DNA from 3 places in the Solibacillus sp. FSL W8-0372 genome. Region 1 is predicted to be linked to each of the others. Evidence: a T-box and tRNA genes for the amino acid it is inferred to sense, from the RefSeq annotation. Region 1 holds a T-box; the other regions hold tRNA genes.
What was found. A T-box is a leader RNA that pairs with one kind of tRNA and senses whether it is charged. The one in region 1 lies ahead of ileS (isoleucine--tRNA ligase), so its partner is inferred to be a tRNA-Ile.
Positions count from the first base shown of each region.

Region 2: it encodes a tRNA-Ile, which carries the amino acid that the T-box ahead of ileS (isoleucine--tRNA ligase) is inferred to sense. The anticodon was not compared.
Region 3: it encodes a tRNA-Ile, which carries the amino acid that the T-box ahead of ileS (isoleucine--tRNA ligase) is inferred to sense. The anticodon was not compared.

Region 1 is NZ_CP150204.1:876,646-879,894, forward strand. Features, by position in the region: gene MKY13_RS04200 (RNA-binding protein) at 1-229, shown strand, start outside; gene MKY13_RS04205 (DivIVA domain-containing protein) at 325-870, shown strand; T-box leader at 938-1,157, shown strand; gene ileS (isoleucine--tRNA ligase) at 1,418-3,249, shown strand, end outside.
Region 2 is NZ_CP150204.1:2,894,892-2,898,140, forward strand. Features, by position in the region: tRNA gene MKY13_RS14800 (tRNA-Glu) at 651-722, opposite strand; tRNA gene MKY13_RS14805 (tRNA-Ser) at 725-815, opposite strand; tRNA gene MKY13_RS14810 (tRNA-Asn) at 827-902, opposite strand; tRNA gene MKY13_RS14815 (tRNA-Ile) at 916-992, opposite strand; tRNA gene MKY13_RS14820 (tRNA-Gly) at 1,006-1,079, opposite strand; tRNA gene MKY13_RS14825 (tRNA-Phe) at 1,085-1,160, opposite strand; tRNA gene MKY13_RS14830 (tRNA-Asp) at 1,166-1,241, opposite strand; tRNA gene MKY13_RS14835 (tRNA-Met) at 1,245-1,319, opposite strand; tRNA gene MKY13_RS14840 (tRNA-Ser) at 1,366-1,458, opposite strand; tRNA gene MKY13_RS14845 (tRNA-Ile) at 1,479-1,555, opposite strand; tRNA gene MKY13_RS14850 (tRNA-Met) at 1,562-1,635, opposite strand; tRNA gene MKY13_RS14855 (tRNA-Ala) at 1,661-1,736, opposite strand; tRNA gene MKY13_RS14860 (tRNA-Pro) at 1,745-1,821, opposite strand; tRNA gene MKY13_RS14865 (tRNA-Arg) at 1,827-1,903, opposite strand; tRNA gene MKY13_RS14870 (tRNA-Leu) at 1,921-2,009, opposite strand; tRNA gene MKY13_RS14875 (tRNA-Gly) at 2,015-2,089, opposite strand; tRNA gene MKY13_RS14880 (tRNA-Leu) at 2,135-2,219, opposite strand; tRNA gene MKY13_RS14885 (tRNA-Lys) at 2,237-2,312, opposite strand; tRNA gene MKY13_RS14890 (tRNA-Thr) at 2,319-2,394, opposite strand; tRNA gene MKY13_RS14895 (tRNA-Val) at 2,404-2,479, opposite strand; rRNA gene rrf (5S ribosomal RNA) at 2,488-2,603, opposite strand; rRNA gene MKY13_RS14905 (23S ribosomal RNA) at 2,791-3,249, opposite strand, start outside.
Region 3 is NZ_CP150204.1:2,891,293-2,894,541, reverse strand. Features, by position in the region: tRNA gene MKY13_RS14780 (tRNA-Leu) at 1-16, shown strand, start outside; tRNA gene MKY13_RS14775 (tRNA-Gly) at 62-136, shown strand; tRNA gene MKY13_RS14770 (tRNA-Leu) at 143-231, shown strand; tRNA gene MKY13_RS14765 (tRNA-Arg) at 249-325, shown strand; tRNA gene MKY13_RS14760 (tRNA-Pro) at 331-407, shown strand; tRNA gene MKY13_RS14755 (tRNA-Ala) at 416-491, shown strand; tRNA gene MKY13_RS14750 (tRNA-Met) at 517-590, shown strand; tRNA gene MKY13_RS14745 (tRNA-Ile) at 597-673, shown strand; tRNA gene MKY13_RS14740 (tRNA-Ser) at 694-786, shown strand; tRNA gene MKY13_RS14735 (tRNA-Met) at 833-907, shown strand; tRNA gene MKY13_RS14730 (tRNA-Asp) at 911-986, shown strand; tRNA gene MKY13_RS14725 (tRNA-Phe) at 992-1,067, shown strand; tRNA gene MKY13_RS14720 (tRNA-Gly) at 1,073-1,146, shown strand; tRNA gene MKY13_RS14715 (tRNA-Ile) at 1,160-1,236, shown strand; tRNA gene MKY13_RS14710 (tRNA-Asn) at 1,250-1,325, shown strand; tRNA gene MKY13_RS14705 (tRNA-Ser) at 1,337-1,427, shown strand; tRNA gene MKY13_RS14700 (tRNA-Glu) at 1,430-1,501, shown strand; gene MKY13_RS14695 (hypothetical protein) at 1,573-1,725, shown strand; gene MKY13_RS14690 (NUDIX domain-containing protein) at 1,692-2,195, shown strand; gene MKY13_RS14685 (MerR family transcriptional regulator) at 2,362-3,120, shown strand; gene MKY13_RS14680 (TraR/DksA C4-type zinc finger protein) at 3,187-3,249, shown strand, end outside.

The sequences.
Region 1 (3,249 bases):
TGTACTTGCAACAATTACAAATATTTCACGTCAAAAGTCGCAAAGTTTAATTCAGGCCGGCAAAGTGAAAGTAAATTGGACAGTGCGTGAAGCGGTTGCCTTCGAATTACAGGAAGGGGATATTATTTCTGCGCGCGGCTATGGACGCATGAAAGTCATTATGACAGAAGGGCGTACGAAAAAAGATAAAATACGTTTGCAAGTAGGACGTTTAGAGCAAAAAGTATAAATTTTCAACTGTTTTTGGGGAAATATGATGTTATTCATTAGAGAAACGATTATAATACTCTTAAGAACATACGTAAAAAAGGAGAGTAGAACGATATGCCATTATCCCCTCTTGATATACATAATAAAGAATTTACGCGTGGATTCCGTGGATACGCTGAAGACGAAGTAAATGAGTTTTTAGATCAGATTATTAAAGACTATGAAATTATTTTGCGTGAGAAAAAGGATCTGGAAGAGAAAGTGAAAATGATGTCTACTCAAATGAATCATTATAATTCTTTGGAAGACACATTACAAAAGTCGATTATCGTTGCACAGGAGGCTGCGGGTGAAGTACGTCGCAACTCAGAAAAAGAGGCAAAATTAATTGTCAAAGAAGCCGAGAAAAATGCAGATCGTATTGTAAATGATGCCTTAACAAAAGCACGAAAAATTGCAATTGAAATTGACGAATTAAAAAAGCAATCTAAAGTTTTCCGTAATCGTTTTAAAATGCTGGTAGAAGCTCAGCTAGATTTGTTAAATACGGATGATTGGGATCGTTTGTTAGAATATGATGTCGATTTAACAGAAATACAGGATAATAATCGTCATGAGACAAATGAAGATAGTCAAAATGATGAAAATGCGGTCTATTAATAGTGGGGGCTTGACATTTCATCTAGCCTTTTCATATACTGAAAAATAATGAATAGGATGTATAATGCATCATGCGTTGACGGAGACAGTAAATTTAACATTGTGGTTTAGCGATTCGAGGACGGTGGGAGCTCGAACGAAGCAGGTTAAAATGAAAATCACTCCTGAGCTAAATAGCTGAAATTGAGTAAGCTATTTCGTAGAACACGACGTTACAGTGTCTAATGAGGCTATATTTTTAGCGAATTTAGGGTGGTACCACGAGACTAATGCTCCTCGTCCCTTTTTTATAAGGGATGGAGGGGCTTTTTTGTTGTTTAAAAAGTATCCAAATCCTTAAGAGCGTTAAAAAAATTATGATTAATATAGAATGCTAAATCATTTGCTTAAACGTTGATTGGAATGGAGGGGAGAGATGGAACGAATGCTAAAATCGTCACGTCCTGTGACAACGCATTCGTGACCAACATCGTGTTGGCCCCCGATCCGGAATGGAAATCAACAATGAGTTATCAGCAATCACTAAGATAATTAGGAGGAATTTTAAATGGTAGAGTATAAAGATACGTTATTAATGCCGAAAACCGACTTCCCGATGCGCGGAGGATTACCAACGAAGGAGCCGCAAGTTCAGGCACAATGGGATGAAATGGACATCAATAAATTGGTGTTAGAGCGCACAAAAGATCGTCCACACTATGTATTACATGATGGTCCTCCATATGCCAATGGTGATATCCATATCGGGCATGCATTAAACAAAGTATTAAAAGACATGATCAATCGTCAAAAATCGATGACAGGTTTCCATGTGCCTTATATTCCAGGGTGGGATACACACGGTTTACCAATCGAGCAGGCGTTAACAAATAAAGGTGTTAAGCGTAAAGAGATGTCGGTAGCAGAATTCCGTCAGCTTTGTGAAAAATATGCTTATGAACAAGTGGAAAACCAAAAGGGTCAATTCCGACGCCTAGGTGTACGTGGTGATTGGGAAAATCCTTATATCACATTAAAACCGGAATTCGAAGCACGCCAAATTGAAGTTTTCGGTAAAATGGCTGAAAAAGGCTATATTTACAAAGGTTTAAAACCAGTTTACTGGTCACCATCTTCTGAATCTGCACTTGCAGAAGCGGAAATTGAATATAAAGATGTTGAGTCGTATTCAATCTACGTGGCATTTGGTATTAAAGATGGAAAAGGAGTTGTTCCTGCAGATGCAAAATTTGTTATTTGGACAACAACACCATGGACAATTCCAGCAAACTTAGGGATTTCAGTGAATCCGGAATTCACATATGCTGTAGTAGAAGCAAATGGCGGCAAATATATCGTAGCAAAAGATTTATTAGATAAATTAGCTTCTACATTCGGTTGGGAAGATGCGCAAATTGTTCAAGAAGTAAAAGGCGCAGACCTTGATATGATTGTAGCTGAGCACCCAATTTATAAACGCGATTCATTAGTAATGGTTGGTGAGCACGTAACGGCTGAAGCTGGTACTGGATGTGTACACACAGCACCAGGACATGGTGAAGATGACTATCAAGTAGGTAAACAATACGGCTTGGATATTTTATCACCAGTAGATAACGGTGGTTGCTATACGGACGAAGCACCTGGCTTTGAAGGGTTATTCTATGAAAAAGCTAATCCAATTGTAATTGAAAAATTAAAGGAAGAAGGCGCGTTATTAAGCGTTTCTAAATTCCAACACTCATACCCACATGACTGGCGTACAAAAAAACCAGTAATTTACCGTGCAACACCACAATGGTTCGCATCTGTAGAAATGTTCCGTAACGAGTTATTAGATGCAGTTTCTGCAACTGATTTTACACCTGCATGGGGTGAAACACGTCTTTACAATATGATTCGTGACCGTGGTGACTGGGTAATTTCCCGTCAACGTGCATGGGGTGTACCAATTCCGATTTTCTATGCAGAAAACGGCGAACCAATTATTACACCTGAAACGATTGCACATGTTTCAAAATTATTCCGTGAGCACGGTTCAAATATTTGGTTCCAGCGCGAGGCGAAAGACTTATTACCGGAAGGCTTTACACATGAAGGTAGCCCGAACGGTAAATTTACAAAAGAAAATGACATTATGGATGTTTGGTTCGACTCAGGTTCATCTCACCAAGGTGTACTTGCTGAACGCGGTATGAAATATCCGGCAGACCTTTATTTGGAAGGTTCCGACCAACACCGTGGCTGGTTCAACTCGTCACTAATCACATCTGTTGCCATTAATGGTCATGCACCATATAAAGGTCTATTAACACATGGCTTCGTATTAGACGGTGAAGGACGCAAAATGTCCAAATCACTAGGAAACACGATTGATCCAATCAAAGTTATGGGGCAATA
Region 2 (3,249 bases), 1.9 Mb from region 1:
TTATGTAATGTTTGTCCTTTCTCTTAAGGACAAGATTTATAATATCAGTATTCTCGAAATAATGCAATACTCTTTTTAAAACTTTTTTCAAAAATAATATTTTTTTCTATGTTTACAATAACTTGTCTCAATTTCTAATAAAACCGATTACTTAGCATAACGAAATTTTAATATTTTTTCTCCTTTTTTTCAATAGTTGTTTTTATTTTTTATAAATATAAATCATATTTGTATATTATGAGTATTATTTTTGAATAATAAAATTTAAAATTATATAGAATTTTAACTACTATTAACTATACATTTTAAAAATTAAAATGTATTAATGTAATATACGGTGAGTAGATTTTTTATCAACTCACCCCTACAAAAGTTTTTATATTCGCCTGCTTTTAGAAAAGCTCCAATGGTGTTATTTCTGCATTATAACGAGGGAGAATACATCAAACACTTTGTTGGAAGGTTTATCTATAAATATACAATAAAAGTTTTCTAGAACATTGTTAATTCGAATAAGCAGTTATACAACCGGATTTATACTATGTTTATTCATTTGTCTCTTCTTACTATTATAGAAACATATTATTAAAATATACAAAAAACGCTAAGTACTTTTCTAAGTACTTAGCGTTTTTTTCTCTTCTTATGTATGACCCGTACGGGATTCGAACCCGTGTTACCGCCGTGAAAGGGCGGTGTCTTAACCACTTGACCAACGGGCCGATGGCGGAGACAGAGGGATTTGAACCCTCGCGCCGCTTACGCGACCTACACCCTTAGCAGGGGCGCCTCTTCAGCCTCTTGAGTATGTCCCCATAATATAAAATGGCTCCGAAGGCAGGACTCGAACCTGCGACCTGCCGGTTAACAGCCGGATGCTCTACCAACTGAGCTACTTCGGAATAATAAATTATTTGGTGGGCCTAAATGGACTCGAACCATCGACCTCACGCTTATCAGGCGTGCGCTCTAACCAGCTGAGCTATAGGCCCTTATTTAAAAAACTGGAGCGGGTGATCGGAATCGAACCGACAACATCAGCTTGGAAGGCTGAGGTTTTACCACTAAACTACACCCGCATAAATGGTGGGTTTGGACGGAATCGAACCGCCGACACTTAGAGCTTCAATCTAATGCTCTACCAACTGAGCTACAAACCCACAAATGGCGGTCCCGACCGGGATCGAACCGGCGATCTCCTGCGTGACAGGCAGGCATGTTAACCGCTACACCACGGGACCATTTGGTTGCGGGGACAGGACTTGAACCTGTGACCTTCGGGTTATGAGCCCGACGAGCTACCACTGCTCCACCCCGCGATAATACTATTTTCTTTAACCCTGTTTTAGTTACCCAGCAAATAAATGGAGGAGGTAGAGGGATTCGAACCCCCGCGCGGTGTTACCCGCCTGTCGGTTTTCAAGACCGATCCCTTCAGCCAGACTTGGGTATACCTCCATAATAACTATTGATTTAACTGGTGGACCTTACAGGACTCGAACCTGTGACCGGACGGTTATGAGCCGTCTGCTCTAACCAACTGAGCTAAAGGTCCTTAAGATAGCGGCGGAGGGAGTCGAACCCACGACCTTTCGGGTATGAACCGAATGCTCTAGCCAGCTGAGCTACACCGCCAGGATCTTTATTGGTTACATATTTATGGTGGAGCCTAGCGGGATCGAACCGCTGACCTCCTGCGTGCAAGGCAGGCGCTCTCCCAGCTGAGCTAAGGCCCCATAAATAATGGTCGGAATGACAGGATTCGAACCTACGACCCCTTGGTCCCAAACCAAGTGCTCTACCAAGCTGAGCTACATTCCGAAATTTGGCGCGCCCGGCAGGAGTCGAACCCACAACCTTCTGATCCGTAGTCAGACGCTCTATCCAATTGAGCTACGGGCGCAAATTATATTGTAAAGATGGTGCCGAGGGCCGGAATCGAACCGGCACGGTGATCACTCACCGCAGGATTTTAAGTCCTGTGCGTCTGCCAGTTCCGCCACCCCGGCATTTTTGGAGCGGAAGACGAGGTTCGAACTCGCGACCCCCACCTTGGCAAGGTGGTGTTCTACCACTGAACTACTTCCGCAAAATGCATAAGATATTTTTACTCTGACAGTATATAAAATTAAAATGGTGCGGGTGAAGGGAGTCGAACCCCCACGCCTTGCGGCGCTAGATCCTAAGTCTAGTGCGTCTGCCAATTCCGCCACACCCGCAGCAGACAATATAAAACTGGTGAGCCATGAAGGACTCGAACCTTCGACCCTCTGATTAAAAGTCAGATGCTCTACCAACTGAGCTAATGGCTCTCTAAATGGTGCCGGCGAAAGGAGTCGAACCCTCGACCTACTGATTACAAGTCAGTTGCTCTACCAACTGAGCTACACCGGCATTTAGAAATGGTGGAGGATGACGGGCTCGAACCGCCGACCCCCTGCTTGTAAGGCAGGTGCTCTCCCAGCTGAGCTAATCCTCCATATTTTTGCGAAGCGACGTCCTACTCTCACAGGGGGAAGCCCCCAACTACCATCGGCGCTAAAGAGCTTAACTTCCGTGTTCGGTATGGGAACGGGTGTGACCTCTTTGCCATCATCACTTCACTATTTTCGGCTTCCAATACACGGCGCTATCCTTCGTCAACTTCCCTCGCTCTTTCAGTCACATACTTAAGTACGCTCCTTCAATCACTCAGTCGTTTCCTCGACCAGCTTGTGTCTTGAAACCCTTAGAAAAAATATTCATTCTTTCAAAACTGGATAAACGTTTCATTGAATTGTGCAATAAAATGTGGTTAAGTCCTCGACCGATTAGTATTCGTCAGCTACATGCGTCACCGCACTTCCACCTCGAACCTATCTACCTGATCGTCTTTCAGGGGTCTTACTTACTTGCGTAATGGGAAATCTCATCTTGAGGGGGGCTTCATGCTTAGATGCTTTCAGCACTTATCCCGTCCACACATAGCTACCCAGCGATGCCTTTGGCAAGACAACTGGTACACCAGCGGTGTGTCCATCCCGGTCCTCTCGTACTAAGGACAGCTCCTCTCAAATTTCCTACGCCCACGACGGATAGGGACCGAACTGTCTCACGACGTTCTGAACCCAGCTCGCGTACCGCTTTAATGGGCGAACAGCCCAACCCTTGGGACCGACTACAGCCCCAGGATGCGATGAGCCGACATCGAGGTGCCAAACCTCCCCGTCGATGTGGACTCTTGGGGGAGATAAGCCTGTTATCCCCGGG
Region 3 (3,249 bases), 1.9 Mb from region 1:
CCCTTCACCCGCACCATTTTAATTTTATATACTGTCAGAGTAAAAATATCTTATGCATTTTGCGGAAGTAGTTCAGTGGTAGAACACCACCTTGCCAAGGTGGGGGTCGCGAGTTCGAACCTCGTCTTCCGCTCCAAAAAATGCCGGGGTGGCGGAACTGGCAGACGCACAGGACTTAAAATCCTGCGGTGAGTGATCACCGTGCCGGTTCGATTCCGGCCCTCGGCACCATCTTTACAATATAATTTGCGCCCGTAGCTCAATTGGATAGAGCGTCTGACTACGGATCAGAAGGTTGTGGGTTCGACTCCTGCCGGGCGCGCCAAATTTCGGAATGTAGCTCAGCTTGGTAGAGCACTTGGTTTGGGACCAAGGGGTCGTAGGTTCGAATCCTGTCATTCCGACCATTATTTATGGGGCCTTAGCTCAGCTGGGAGAGCGCCTGCCTTGCACGCAGGAGGTCAGCGGTTCGATCCCGCTAGGCTCCACCATAAATATGTAACCAATAAAGATCCTGGCGGTGTAGCTCAGCTGGCTAGAGCATTCGGTTCATACCCGAAAGGTCGTGGGTTCGACTCCCTCCGCCGCTATCTTAAGGACCTTTAGCTCAGTTGGTTAGAGCAGACGGCTCATAACCGTCCGGTCACAGGTTCGAGTCCTGTAAGGTCCACCAGTTAAATCAATAGTTATTATGGAGGTATACCCAAGTCTGGCTGAAGGGATCGGTCTTGAAAACCGACAGGCGGGTAACACCGCGCGGGGGTTCGAATCCCTCTACCTCCTCCATTTATTTGCTGGGTAACTAAAACAGGGTTAAAGAAAATAGTATTATCGCGGGGTGGAGCAGTGGTAGCTCGTCGGGCTCATAACCCGAAGGTCACAGGTTCAAGTCCTGTCCCCGCAACCAAATGGTCCCGTGGTGTAGCGGTTAACATGCCTGCCTGTCACGCAGGAGATCGCCGGTTCGATCCCGGTCGGGACCGCCATTTGTGGGTTTGTAGCTCAGTTGGTAGAGCATTAGATTGAAGCTCTAAGTGTCGGCGGTTCGATTCCGTCCAAACCCACCATTTATGCGGGTGTAGTTTAGTGGTAAAACCTCAGCCTTCCAAGCTGATGTTGTCGGTTCGATTCCGATCACCCGCTCCAGTTTTTTAAATAAGGGCCTATAGCTCAGCTGGTTAGAGCGCACGCCTGATAAGCGTGAGGTCGATGGTTCGAGTCCATTTAGGCCCACCAAATAATTTATTATTCCGAAGTAGCTCAGTTGGTAGAGCATCCGGCTGTTAACCGGCAGGTCGCAGGTTCGAGTCCTGCCTTCGGAGCCATTTTATATTATGGGGACATACTCAAGAGGCTGAAGAGGCGCCCCTGCTAAGGGTGTAGGTCGCGTAAGCGGCGCGAGGGTTCAAATCCCTCTGTCTCCGCCATCGGCCCGTTGGTCAAGTGGTTAAGACACCGCCCTTTCACGGCGGTAACACGGGTTCGAATCCCGTACGGGTCATACATAAGAAGAGAAAAAAGCTAAGTACTGTTACACGTACTTAGCTTTTTTGTATATAAGGGGATGATGATTTGACAGAGCTTTTAAAAATATTTGATAAAAATTATAAAGAAATAGGTTTTAAACACCGTGAAATAATTCATGAAAGAGGATATTGGCATGAAGTATTCCATTGTTGGGTTATTGAAAAATTAACGCAGAGTGGCATATTTACTTTCAACTGAGAAGTAAATATAAAAAAGATTACCCAGGCCAATACGATATTACTGCTGCAGGTCATTTACTTTCTACAGAAACTGTTGAAGATGGAGTGCGAGAACTTGAAGAGGAAATAGGTATTACCGCTAAGTTTCCCCAATTAAAATCATTGGGAGTAATTCCATATAGTATCGAAAATGAATTAATAAAAGATAATGAGTTTGCCAATATTTTTGTTTTTGAGTTGGTAGGAGGGTTTGAGCAGTTTTCCATTCAACGTGAAGAAGTTGATGGAATGTATCGTGCTAAATGGGAACATTTTATGCAATTGGCTCAAGGAGAAGTGAAGGAGATCGAAGTGACAGTATTTCGCTATGAAAATGATGTTAAATTTTTTGAAATGAAAAATATTAATTTAAAACAAATGTCTACATTACCGCAAATGTACTTGAGTGAGTTAATTTCAAGATTAAAAAATTTTTTGGAAGCATCCTAAATGATTAGGAATGCTTCTTTTTTTTAGTGTAATATCGATTGATATATTTTGTTTTCAAAAATCATCCTTTCACAATTATATTTAAAATAAAAATTCAATTTATAACAAATTTTCATTGACCTTTACGTTACGTCATCCTTTATAGTACTTAATAAGAGGTGATGGCATGCTAATAAATGAGTTGGCAAAGTTATCAGGTGTAAGTGCACGAACATTAAGGTACTATGATGAAATTGATTTGTTAAAGCCTTCAGTGGTCGAGCAAAATGGTTATAGAAAATATAATCAATCTGATATTGATCGACTTCAACAAATTCTGTTTTATCGGGAGCTAGATTTTAAGCTAGAAGAGATTAAAAATTTATTAAACGATCCAAATTTTGAAGTAAAAGAAGTGTTAAAAAAACAATACGGGCTTTTACAAAAAAAGAGAAATTATCTCGATAATTTACTTGAGACAATAAATCAAACAATCAATATGTTGGAAGGGGATATTAAAATGACAAATGAAGAGAAGTTTAAAGTGTTCAAAAATAAATTAGTGGAAGAAAACGAACAAAACTACGGGCAGGAAATTCGTAAAAAATATGGTGAGGAACAAGTTGAAGCAAGCTACGGCAAACTGAAAAATATGTCAGAAGAACAATATGAAGCTATGCAGCAATTAGAGAAGCAGTTGTTTGAACGCTTAAAAGAAGCGATGGAACAAGGAGATACTACTTCAGCAATTGCTATGGAGGTTGCAGAGCTTCATAAACGTTGGTTAAGCTTTTCTTGGGCAAAATATACGAAAGAAGCGCATCTAGGATTAGCACAAATGTATATATACGATGAGCGCTTTATTTCCTATTATGATCAACAGGTTGGTAAAGGTGCTACTCTATTTTTGCATGATGCAATTAGTGCATATACAGCGATTAAATAAACCGAGAATGTTTTAGAAATCCTCATTTAGGTAATATTTAATTACCAGATAAAAGGGGGATTTAATATGAATAGCGATCAATTACAACAATTACGTCACACATTAGAGGATGAGCTTGCGACATTAGAG